3 regions of the Curtobacterium sp. LFS079 genome follow, and region 2 is predicted to be linked to each of the others. Evidence: riboswitches for the same ligand, from Rfam matches in the RefSeq annotation. Region 2 holds a riboswitch; each other region holds the start of a gene.
The links. Region 2 has a riboswitch for S-adenosylmethionine ahead of ACNQPB_RS13135 (DUF1737 domain-containing protein). Riboswitches for the same ligand answer to the same signal wherever they lie in the genome.
Positions count from the first base shown of each region.

Region 1 (4,068 bases), on a different contig from region 2:
CCGGATCTCGAACCGGGGACCGAATCCTGCGAGCGGGGCTGCAAGCACGATGCCAACGCGGTCCGCTGCGGCCTCGACGACTGGGTCGCCTCCGGTTCCGCCGGGGAAGCAGGCCCGGCCCGCCTTGCCTCCCTGCGGCGGCTCCTCGGCGCGGATCCGCGCCAGGAGGCCAAGGAAACCAAGGAACTGGGCACCGTCATCTGACGAGGCATGCTCCACAAGTCCCCGGGCGGGCAGTGTTTTGCCGGTAGTTTGGAACCATGACCCAAGCCGATCCAAATTACAACGACGACCTCCGCCTTGCCCACGTGCTGGCGGATTCCGTCGATGCCCTGACCATGGAGCGATTCAAGGCCCTGGACCTGCAGGTTGAGTCCAAGCCCGACCTCACCCCGGTGACCGATGCCGACCGCTCCGCCGAGGAAGCCATCCGCGGCCAACTGTCCCGCTCACGTCCACGGGACGCGGTGTTGGGCGAGGAATTCGGCAGCACGGGGCACGGCGCCCGGCGCTGGATCATCGATCCGATTGACGGAACCAAGAACTTTGTCCGCGGCGTTCCCGTCTGGGCCACCCTCATTGCTCTCGTCGACGGCGACGAGGTGGTTGTCGGCGTCGTCAGCGCTCCCGCCCTGGGCCGGCGCTGGTGGGCAGTGAAGGGTGGAGGCGCCTACACCGGCCGCTCCCTGGCCTCGGCCACCCGGCTCAAGGTCAGCAACGTCTCGCGACTGTCCGACGCCTCGCTGTCCTACTCGGAAATCTCGGAGTGGAAGAAGCAAGGCTCACTGGATTCCTTCCTGGATCTGGAAGACGCGGTCTGGCGCAGCCGGGCATATGGCGATTTCTGGTCCTACTGCCTCGTGGCCGAAGGCGCCGTGGACATCGCCGCGGAACCCGAGCTCGAGCTCTATGACATGGCGGCGCTGGTGCCGATCGTGACCGAAGCCGGCGGCCGCTTCACCTCCCTCGACGGCACGGACGGCCCCTTCGGAGGGAACGCCGTCGCCAGCAACTCGATCCTGCATTCCGAGGTCCTCAGGAAACTCAACCCGTCCATCGACGACCTCCTCTAAGCCTGCACCCCTCAGGCTTCGGCGAAGATTCATCGGCAGGCGTCCCCGCTGCGGGACGCCTGCCGATTTTTGTTCGGCAAACAGCCCCGAATCCGCTTTCCGTAACAATCGGCTTAACAAAGCCGGCCGGCTTTGGCGCGTCGCGTATGGTGTCTTAGTCTCAAAGACAGGTCACGAGTGCCAGCGTGAAACCCCGGTTTGCTGGCCGGCAACCCTCCATCGCGGCGGGGTGCCCCGGGTGACGACCCGGCCGGTCCGGAACGGATGCGGCAAGCGCGGATCCCCTGCACGCAGGGTTCCCTTGAATGAGGACTTCCATGAGCACTGCCACTTTCACTTCGCCTGAACTCCGTCACAACGACTCCCCGCAGGCACCCGCTGCCCGCCCGCTGGCCGCCGTCACCGGCGCCGAACTGCAGGCCCCGCTCATCCAGGGCGGCCACGTACGGTACGCAAACCTGGACTACGGCGCATCCGCCCCGGCGCTGACCGTTGTGTCCGCATACCTGAACGAAATCCTGCCGTTCTATGCAAGCGTCCACCGCGGCGCCGGCTACGCCTCGCAGATCAGCACCTCGGTCTACGAAAACGCGCGCAACATCGTGCGGGATTTCGTGGGCGGCCGCTCGGACGACAGCGTGATCTTCACCCGCAACACCACCGATTCCCTGAACCTGCTGGCCGGTTGCCTGCCCGTCGTGGACGGAAAGCACGGCGGCGAAGTCCTGTACCTGGACATCGAGCACCACGCCAACCTGCTCACCTGGCAGCATGTGCCGCACCGCAGCATCGTCGCCGCGCCCACCCTGGCGGAGACCCTGGCCAATGTCCGCGAAGCCTTGGCGCAGGGCGGCGTCAGTCTGCTCGCTGTCACCGGAGCCTCCAACGTCACAGGTGAGATCCTGCCGGTCAAGGAGCTTGCCGCCCTTGCCCACGGGTACGGCGCACGTATTGTCGTCGACGCCGCCCAGCTCGCCCCGCACCGGCGGGTCGACATCGCCGCGGCGGACATCGACTACCTGGTCTTCTCCGGGCACAAGCTCTACGCACCGTTCGGCGCCGGAGTCCTGGTAGGCCGCCCCGACTGGCTCGACGCCGGCACCCCGCACCTCGCCGGTGGCGGCGCCGTCCGGGAAGCGCGCCTCGACTCGGTCACCTGGGCCACCGGACCGGCCCGCCACGAAGGCGGTTCCCCCAATGTGCTCGGCGCGGCCACCCTGGCCCGGGCCACCCAGGTCATCGCGGAACTGGACCAGGACGAGTGGCACGCCCACGAATCCGCGATCCGGACCCATCTGGTTGAAGGCCTGAAGGACATCGAGGGTGTCACGGTCCACCAGATCTTCAGCGACACCGACCCGGCCGACACCATCGGCGTCGTGAACTTCTCCCTTGAGGGCTACGACGCAGGCCTGGTCGCCGCGTACCTCGCCGCAGAACACGGCATCGGCCTGAGGGACGGGCGATTCTGCGCCCACCCGCTGCTCAAGCGGCTCGGCTTGCCCTCCGGTTCCCTGCGCGCCAGCTTCGGCCTGGGTTCCCGGCTCGAGGACGCCACGCGTCTGATCGCCGGAATCAAGGCGCTCAAGTCCGAGGGCCTCGGCTGGGATTACGTCGTCGACGCCGGCCGCTGGGTCCCTGCCAACGACCACCGCAGCTACCCGCATTGGGCGCCAAACACTCCCGGAACCGCAGGCGCCGCGCCCTGCAGCACCGACTGAGTGCGGTAGATTCATAGAGTATTTCAGGACCCGGTGAGGAGTGGACGCGTGGCTTTGCGATCCGGTGGACACCGCGGCGGACCCAAGCTCCGAAACGCCAGGCTCCACGGTCCCAAACTGCACAGCGAGCGGCGGCGCGAGCTCGGATCGAGCTTCCAGGACGGCGGCGAGCACTACCACCGCGTCCGTCCCGGCTACCCGGCCGATTCCGCGGACTGGCTGGTGCCCGCCGGCGCCCGGACCGCCGCGGACATCGGTGCCGGGACCGGCAAATTCACCGCCCTGCTGCTGGAACGCGGCCTGCAGACGGCCGCCGTCGACCCTTCCGAAGACATGCTCGCGCAGCTGCGGAAGGATTACCCGGCGGCCACGGCACTCCTCGGCACGGCAGAGGCAACAGGACTGGCGGATTCAGCATTCGACGTCGTCAGCGTTGCCCAGGCTTGGCACTGGTGCGATCCCCTGCTGGCGAGCACCGAACTGGCCCGCATCCTGCGTCCCGGCGGAGTACTCGGCCTCGTGTGGAACCAGCTGGACACCTCGGTCCCCTGGGTCCACCGGCTCTCGCGCATCATGCATGCCGGGGACGTCCACAAATCGGACTTCCGACCCGTGGTGGGCCCGGAATTCATCGGCTTGGAAAGCCACCTTAGCCCGTGGGAAGATCCGCTGTTCGCGGAAGACATCATGGAGCTGACGAAGTCGCGCAGCTACTACCTGCGCGCGAATGAGGCCACCCGGGCGAAAGTCATGGCCAACCTCCAGTGGTACCTGCACGAGCACCTTGGCCACGGACCATCCGATGTCATCCGGCTGCCCTACATAACACAGAGCTGGCGGGCGCGGAAAGCCTGAGCCGGGCAAATTTCCAGGCATGCCGTTCACGGTAGGCTAGGAGCGTGAAGACCGGCACGCCCTCATCCTCGATCGAGGACTACGTCAAGGTCATCTACTCGTTCACCGAGTGGCAGGACAAACCCATCACGTCGTCGCAGCTGGCCCAGCGTCTCGGCGTGGCGAACTCCTCGGTTTCGGAGATGGTCCGCAAGCTCAAAGACCAGGGCCTGGTGGACCACCGGCCGTATGGCGCGGTCACCCTCACCCCGGAAGGGGTGCAGCTCGCGCTGGCCATGGTCCGGCGGCACCGGCTGATCGAGACCTACTTGGTCATGGAGCTTGGCTACAGCTGGGACGAGGTCCACGATGAAGCCGAGCTCCTCGAGCACGCCGTCTCCGATACGTTCATCGAGCGCATGGCCGGGAAACTGGGCAAC
Region 1 is NZ_JBFPFO010000005.1:48,810-52,877, reverse strand. Features, by position in the region: gene rsgA (ribosome small subunit-dependent GTPase A) at 1-204, shown strand, start outside; gene hisN (histidinol-phosphatase) at 261-1,073, shown strand; SAM riboswitch class IV at 1,243-1,355, shown strand; gene ACNQPB_RS10310 (aminotransferase class V-fold PLP-dependent enzyme) at 1,391-2,794, shown strand; gene ACNQPB_RS10305 (class I SAM-dependent methyltransferase) at 2,843-3,649, shown strand; gene ACNQPB_RS10300 (metal-dependent transcriptional regulator) at 3,694-4,068, shown strand, end outside.
Region 1: another riboswitch for S-adenosylmethionine. It lies ahead of ACNQPB_RS10310 (aminotransferase class V-fold PLP-dependent enzyme); the one in region 2 lies ahead of ACNQPB_RS13135 (DUF1737 domain-containing protein).

Region 2 (4,068 bases):
CCATGCCCCAGCGTCGGCGTTGCAGCAGGTACTGCTCGGCCGTCGCAGGCGCCAGTCCCACCGCAAGGGTCTGGTGGTGGTAGGCGGTTTTCCAGCCGCGGCGGATGAGCTTGAGGGTGGTATGGAGGTCCTCGGTGATGGTCTCGGTGGCCACGCCGCCGACCTCGCGGAGCGCCTTCACACGGAGCAGGGACGTCGAGCCGCACCAGAACGGTCCCGCCCCTGCGACGTTGCGGGCCGGCATCAGGACGTTGAAGAAGAGGCCCTGTTCACCGGCAATGCCGTCGTCGTCGAAGGCTCCGGAGTTGTAGAAAGCCTGCGGCCCCTGCACGAGGGCGATCTCCTCGTCGTTGAACCATCCGAGCGTGGCCGTGAGGAAACTGGGAAGCGGAACGTGGTCGCAGTCCAGGACGGCGATGATGTCAATGGGTTCGCCTCCGGCCGCCTCCTCCCGGGCCATCAATTCCAGGGCGTGGTTCATGTTTCCGGCCTTGGCGTGCTCGTGGCTGGGCCGGCTCAGGTACCTGGCACCGAAGGAGCGGCACATTTCGACCACCCACGGGCGGTCGCCGTCGTCCAGTACCCATGTCTCGTGGGCGGGCTGCAGGGCGCAGGCCGCCGCAACCGTGGGCGAGAGCACCTCGACAGGCTCGTTGTACGTGGGGATGAGGACCGCGGTCCTCAGCTTGTCACCCTGTTTCGGAGCTTCCGGCGCGGCACTGTCGATGTTCCAGATGGTGATGGTCTTCAGGACAATTCCGGCGAGCGGCAGGGCTTCGAAGACCACCAACACCCACGCAATGGCGACGTTCGCTCCGCTCGTGGGCAGGGTGAACCCGATGCGCCAGGCCAAATAGAGGACGAGGGCGGCGATCGCGCTGATGCCGCCGATGTGTGCCATCCTGCGGGACCGTGGCGCCTCCGGCGCGGGCAGGCCAAGCTGCGCCGCCCACCCGGCGATTCCGGCTTTGTTGTACGCCGAAGTTTCCCTTGGTGTGTCCCTGCCTGTCGGACGATCGGTACCCGCGCGCAGGTTTTCGAGAGCGTGCATGCGATTCCCCCAGCTGGATTCGGCAGTGCAGACCTGATCTAAGAAATTATGCCATTGTGCCAGCGCAGGGTACAGCGTTCACGGGCATCCCGGGAGGACGCCCGACAGCGTGTTCCAGTCCCGTTACGGAGCGTGACGGAGGCGGAAAACGCCGCCGTCGGCCCCTGATGCGGCTAGGCCGTGTGTACCCGTACCAGGGCGGTGCGCCGCTGGACGCTGTTGTCCACGGTGAAGTTCGTCAGTTCGGGCAGGTAGCGGTCGTCTGAATACTCAAGCTTCCTGCCGTCGGCGGACAGCGACAACCGCCGTTCCCGCAGCAGCGGAACGCCGGGTTTGCGCTCCAGGAGCCGGGCATCCTCCTCATCCGCGGCCACGGCGTCAATGGTGTGGCGGGCGCGGCTGAGGTCGACTCCGAGTTCCTTCAGGTGGGCGAAGATTGACCCTGCGTCCGGATCGAAGTCGAACAGCAGCCGCCCCACCTCGAGGATGAAGGACGTGCGTTCGATCATGGCCGGCAACCCGTCCAGGGTCCGGAGCCGCAGGACTTCGACGACGGCGTCCCCGGGTTCCAGCCCGAGCTCCCGCGCCGCTTCGCTCCCGGCAACCCGGCGCGCGACTTCGAGTGTCTGCTGGCCGGGAACGCGGCCGATCGAGTGGGCCCATTCGGTGAAGGACATGAAAGTCGAAAAGGACTGGGAGTGCACCTCGCCGCGGACCATCGGAGGTTTGCCCCGGCCGCCGGTGACTGCTCCCTCGGCACGCAACGCCGCCAGGGCTTGGCGCACCGGGCCGCGGGAGGTGCCGAATTCCCGGCAAAGCTCCGCCTCGCTGGGCAACTGCGAACCGGCAGCCCACACGCCGCTGCGGATCCTCTCCCGGAATTCCTCGCTCAGGCGTTGGTGCAACGGGAGGCTCACGATGTTGTCCACACCGCTGATGATACAAGTCGCGGTTTCCCGGGCTGCCGGGAAACCCGGCCCGAAGATGAACTCCACGTGAATTGGAAGCGCTTCAACACTCCATCCGGCCCGGGTTGTATACCTAAGCGGAGCGGCCCAGCGCGCCCGATTACGGAACATGACGGCGGCCGGACTGCGGGCCGTCGTCGCCGGTGTTATTTTTCTTAGTGAGTAATGAGCACCAGCGTTCAGCCCTGACTTGCTGGTCGGCAACCCTCTCTCCCGGCGGGGTGCCTCAGGTGACTACTCGGCGTATCGACACTTTTCGAACTGCAAGCGTGACTGAGGAGCACCAATGCCTGAACCAATCGAAGACAAACTCTCCTACCGCCTCATCACTGGCCCCGACACCCGCGAGTTCTGCGAGCGGATTTCCGCTGCCCTCGCCGAAGGCTACGTGCTGCACGGCAACCCGGCTGCGACCTTCAACGGCACCGACGTGATCGTGGCGCAGGCCGTGATCCTGCCCGCCGCCGTCGCGAGCGCGGACGCCGCGGTGGCCTCCGCCGTCGACGAGCTCGAAGGCTACGACGACGAGGAAGCATTCGAGGGACACGCATGAGCTACGCCGGAGACCTGAGCCCGCAGGACGCCTGGGCCAAACTCGAAGAAGGCGCCATCCTGGTGGACGTGCGCACCGAAGGCGAGTGGGCGCACATCGGCATCCCGGACACCAAGGCCACGGACAATGATCCCCTGTTCATCCAGTGGAACTTCGCCGGCGGGGTCCCGAACGGCAACTTCGTCGAGGAGCTCAAGCAGCAGGCCCCCGAGGACAGCGACGTCGAGCTCATCTTCATCTGCCGCTCGGGCCAGCGCTCCATCTCAGCCGCGATCGCCGCAACGCAGGCCGGCTTCACGGCCTACAACGTGCTGGAAGGCTTCGAAGGGGAGCCCGACCGCTACGGAGAACGCACCGTGAACGGCTGGAAGAACCGCGGACTGCCTACGAACCTGGGGAACATCTAAGTGACTTTCAATCCCGACGCCGCCAGCTGGAGCCCCGACACCCAGGCCGTCCGCGGTGGCCTTGACCGCAGCAATTTCCAGGAAACGTCCGAGGCCGTCTTCCTGAACTCCGGCTTCGTGTACGAGTCCGCGGCCGCCGCCGAGCGCGCCTTCACCGGCGAGGACGAGCGCTTCGTCTACTCCCGCTACGGCAACCCCTCCGTGGCCACCTTCCAGGAACGCCTTCGCCTGCTTGAGGGCACCGAGGCGTGCTTCGCGACGGCGTCCGGCATGTCCGCCGTGTTCACTGCCCTGGGTGCGTTGCTGGCTGCCGGTGACCGTGTGGTGGCAGCCCGATCCCTGTTCGGTTCCTGCTTCGTGATCCTCAATGAGATCCTGCCGCGCTGGGGCGTGGAGACCGTGTTCGTCGACGGACCGGACCTGGAGCAGTGGCGTGCCGCCCTCTCCGAGCCGACCACCGCCGTCTTCTTCGAGTCCCCCTCCAACCCGATGCAGGAGATCGTGGACATCGCCGCGGTCAGCGAGCTGGCCCACGCGGCCGGCGCGACCGTCGTCGTCGACAATGTCTTCGCCACTCCCCTGCTGCAGCGCTGCGGCGAGCTCGGCGCGGACGTGATCGTCTACTCGGGCACCAAGCACATCGACGGCCAGGGCCGCGTGCTGGGCGGAGCCATCCTGGGCACCAAGGAATTCATCGACGGCCCGGTCAAGCAGCTGATGCGGCACACCGGCCCCTCGCTCTCCGCGTTCAACGCCTGGGTGCTGACCAAGGGCCTGGAGACGATCGGGCTGCGCGTAAACCACTCCTCTTCCTCTGCTTTGAAGATCGCAGAATGGCTTGAAGAGCAGCCGGCCATCAACTGGGTCAAGTACCCACTGCTGAAATCGCACCCGCAGTACGAGCTCGCAACGAAGCAGATGAAGGCCGGCGGCACCGTACTGACCTTCGAACTGCTGCCCTCCGGCGGGCGCTCGGCCAAGGACGCCGCGTTCGCGCTGCTGGACGGCCTCTCCGTGATTGATATTTCGAACAACCTGGGCGACTCCAAGTCCCTCATCACCCACCCAGCCACCACGACGCACCGCGCC
Region 2 is NZ_JBFPFO010000007.1:72,007-76,074, forward strand. Features, by position in the region: gene ACNQPB_RS13125 (glycosyltransferase family 2 protein) at 1-1,051, opposite strand, end outside; gene ACNQPB_RS13130 (GntR family transcriptional regulator) at 1,225-1,980, opposite strand; SAM riboswitch class IV at 2,181-2,295, shown strand; gene ACNQPB_RS13135 (DUF1737 domain-containing protein) at 2,306-2,572, shown strand; gene ACNQPB_RS13140 (rhodanese-like domain-containing protein) at 2,569-2,979, shown strand; gene ACNQPB_RS13145 (O-succinylhomoserine sulfhydrylase) at 2,980-4,068, shown strand, end outside.

Region 3 (4,068 bases), on a different contig from region 2:
GGGCGAGTAGCCCACCGGGCTGCCGTCCGGGTTGGTGGCCAGGAACTTGTAGGACGTGCTTTCCACCGCCGGTTTCACGGGCGTGAGCAGCGGATGCCCGGCCTCCTCAAGGCCGGGCGGTGGAGCGTCGTCATCCTGCTGCTTCTTCGAGCCCGGCGCCGCGGCGCCCGCCGCCGTACCGGGTTGCGCGCCTTTGTCCGTGGCTTGGCGGCTGGCTCCCGGCAAGGCCGGAAAGAGGGACGTGATCCGTGGATCGCCGCGCAGGAAGCCACTGACCAGCAGCGCGATGACAACCGCAACGGCCACTACCAGGAGGTTGCGGAGCAGGTACAGGCCGGTGCGGGGACGCCGGGGCGGCAGGCCGCCGTCGGGCTCGAAATCCGGGTACATCCTGCTCCCTGCGTTGTAGACAAAGCGGCTGCCTGCCGCCTAGCCGACCACAGCTCCGAACAGCAGGCCAAGCCCGTAGGTTGCGCCGGCGGCGCCAAGGCCGATCGCCAGCTGGCGGAGGCCACGCGTGAGGGGCGAGGTGCCGGAAAGCAGACCAACGACGGCGCCCGTTCCGAGAAGCGCGACGCCCACCAGAGTACCGGCCGTCAGGAGGGCAGCGAAACCGCCGAGTCCGAAGATGAACGGCAGGATCGGCACGATGGCACCGGAGGCGAAGAAGCAGAAGCTGGACACCGCGGCACCCCAGGCGGAACCGACGGCTTCGTGCTCGTCCGGGCTCTCCTCTTCCTCCGGGTGGAGGGACAGGGATGGATCGCAGTCGCAGGAGTAGACGCCCATGCGCTCGGCGGCGCGGTGTTCGGCGGCTTCGTGGCTCATGCCGCGGGCCAGGTAGACCAGCACCAGCTCGTTGTGCTCGATGTCCAGGGAAGGCGCCGCGGAGAGCGTGACCTGGGTGGGCCGGGTGGCCTTCAGCAGTTCCAGCTGGGAGCGGACCGAGACGTACTCGCCGGCGCCCATGGACAGCGCACCGGCCAGCAGGCCGGCGATGCCGCTGAAGAGCACTACGGAGGTGGGGACGCCGGTGGCCGCCATGCCCATCACGAGGGACAGGTTGCTGACCAGGCCGTCGTTTGCGCCGAATACAGCGGCGCGGAAGGAACCGGAGAGCCGGTTGCGGCCGCGGGTGGCCAGACCGCGGACCACTTCTTCGTGGATCTGCTCGTCGGCGGCCATTGCACGCGTCGCGGCGGGATCGGTGGCGTAGGGGGAGCGGCTCTCGGCGCGCTGGGCAAGGGCCAGCACGAACACCGAACCGAAATGCCGCGCCAGGAAGCCGAGCAGGCGGCTGCGGGTCGACGCCGCCTTGGGCATTCCCGCGTGTTCACCCAACACGCGAAGCCAGTGGGCTTCGTGACGGCCTTCGGCGTCGGCGAGGGCCAGAAGGATTTCGCGTTCTTCGCCGTCGCGGCGCTGCGCCAGTTCGCGGTACACGGCGGCTTCGGCGCGTTCGTCGGCCAGGTACTGCCGCCAGCGTTTGATGTCTGCGGGGGAGGGAGGTTCCGGCTGCGCGGTGTCTTGCGGCCGCGCTGTGTCCATTGGCGTTTGCACTGTGGCTTTTGGCGGCACTGTGGCTTTTGGCGGCACTGGGTCTTTTCGCGGCACTGTGGCTTTTCGCGTTTGCACTGTGGCTCCTGTGTTGCCGGGGCGGGTTTCATCGCCCCGTTGCACTTCCACATTAGCGCCAATTTCCGCGGTTTTTTGGCCGGTAATCCTCACCACGGAGTTTCGGCATGCCTTAAAGCAAGCGCCGTCCTGCCACACCTTGACCCCCGGCAGGGGCAGTGCTCAGATGGAGGAACAAGGGGCACGGATTGGCGCGGCCGTGCAGTTGGCCGGACCGAGCCGCAGCCCGCGGCAAAGTGAACGGAAGGTTTCACCGTGGACAGCACCGAACCGCATGCCTGGCACGCCGAACGTCCGACCGTCGAGGCGGATCCCGCCTACGACTACAGCGAGGACATCCCTGTGGACGAGGAATGGGACGAAGAAGACGACGCCATTGACGAAGAAGAACGGGTCGTGCCGCTCGACGTCGATGAACACCGGGAAGAAGAAGGCGACGAAGAATAGCCCGGTACCCGTGTTCCGGTCTTTTCCGTCACTCCAGGATGAATGACAGGTCCTTGCCCCCGCGGTAACCGCGCGCGGCGACGGCGAGGAGCAGCCTCCGCTCGGCCGGAAACCAGAGGGCGGGCCGTACTGTACGGGCCAGCGCCCGGGTGAGGAGCCGCGGGTCAGCGCACCGCCCGAGTTCGCGCCTGCCGGCCACGAAGAGCAGCACCGATCCGCTGGAAATATCGACACAGGGAATCACCCGCAGCGCCGCCGGGGAGCCTGCGGCTGCGGGCGGTTCGGCGCGCGGTTCATTCCGGTTGTCCGTCTGGGCAGGTGCAAGGTGGGCGGTGGCATCAAGAGGCATTGGCCTTCTCCTGGGGGAGTTGCTCTTGCCTGGCCGGTTGTCTCTGGTCCGGTGCAGGCCGCTTCCTCATCCGAACCACCCGTGAACATGGGGTTGGTGCGTGGCAAGTCGGAGCTTGGCGCCACATCTCTTGAAGCTGGACTTACCTTAGCGCACCCGTCCCGCCTGCGGGACAGGGCAAAGCCGGGAACGACGACGGCGGTGCCACCTGCGCAAGGTGGCACCGCCGTCGTCGTTATCCTGTTAGCCCGCCGGGGACTAGTGGCCCGTGTGGCTGGCCACCGGGTGCGCGTCCAGGGGCAGTTCCTCGGAGACAGCCCCGGCAACCCGGCGCTCCCAGGCTTCGCGGACTTCCGGATCCGTGGGCGGCGTGAGCAGGGAAATCACCACATAGCAGACAAGGGAAGCGCCCAGGCCCCAGTAGATGGGCTCGTTGGCGTAGACGCCGTCCTCGCTCGGGATGGCACCCACCGCGTACATGATCAACAGGCCCAGCGTCAGCACCGAGCCGACTGCCATGGACCAGGCAGCGGCAACCCCGGTGCCGCGCTTCCAGACCAGGCCGCCGAGGATGGCGACCAGCAGGCCGCCCACCAGGATGTCGTAGGCGATGGTCAGGGCCACGACCACGTCCTGCGCCGCCATGGAGATCAGCACGGCCAGGATGCCCAGGCCCAGGACCCAGTAACGGTTGGCCTTGACGTCGTGCTCGGGGTTTTCGGTGTCATCGGTGTGGACGGTCTTGCCGAACCAGCTGGCCACGAACGGAACAACGTCTGCGCGGGCCACGGTCGCGGCGGCGATCAGGGCGCCGGACGCCGTGGACATCATGGCGGCGACGGCTGCGGCCATGACCAGGCCGCCGATTCCGATCGGGAGGATGTGGGTGGCAACTTCCGCGTAGACGACGTCCTTGCCGAGCGCCTTGACGTCGATGTTCGGCAGGGCTACGCGGGCAGCCAGGCCGATGACGGCGCCGGCCAGGCCGTAGAGGATGCAGTAGACACCGGCGGTGGCGCCGCCCCAGCGGGCCACCTTGGGGGTCTTGGCGGTGAAGACGCGCTGCCAGATGTCCTGGCCGATCAGCAGGCCGAGGGTGTAGACGACGAAGTAGGTGATGATCGTCTGCATGCCGATGCCGTCGATCTGGAAGAAGGACTCCTTCACCCGGGAGCGGATGCCGTCCAGGCCGCCGGCCGCGTTCAGGGCGAAGGGCAGCATGAGGAAGAAGATACCCACGGTCTTGATGACGAACTGGACCTGGTCGGCCAAGGTGATGGACCACATGCCGCCGATCGTTGAGTAGACCAGCACGATTGCGCCGCCGACGGCGATGGCGAGCCAGCGCTCCCAGCCGAAGAGGACCACGAAGATGGTGGCGTAGGCGCCGGTGGACGTGGCGCAGAGCATCAGGGTGTAGGCGAGCATGACGATGCCCGAGGTCTGCGTGGCCTGCTGGCCGTACCGCAGGCTGAGCATCTGGGAGACGGTGTAGATTTTCAGGCGCTGGATCGTCCCGGCGAAGAGCAGGCTCAGCAGCAGCACGCCGGTGCCGATCGCGACGACGAGCCACATGCCGGAGATGCCGAACTTGTAGCCGAGGCCCACGCCGCCCACCGTGGAGGCGCCGCCAAGGA
Region 3 is NZ_JBFPFO010000006.1:236,539-240,606, reverse strand. Features, by position in the region: gene ACNQPB_RS12725 (matrixin family metalloprotease) at 1-390, opposite strand, end outside; gene ACNQPB_RS12720 (VIT1/CCC1 transporter family protein) at 430-1,548, opposite strand; gene ACNQPB_RS12715 (hypothetical protein) at 1,891-2,082, shown strand; gene ACNQPB_RS12710 (hypothetical protein) at 2,111-2,431, opposite strand; SAM riboswitch class IV at 2,448-2,567, opposite strand; gene ACNQPB_RS12705 (sodium:solute symporter family protein) at 2,690-4,068, opposite strand, start outside.
Region 3: another riboswitch for S-adenosylmethionine. It lies ahead of ACNQPB_RS12710 (hypothetical protein); the one in region 2 lies ahead of ACNQPB_RS13135 (DUF1737 domain-containing protein).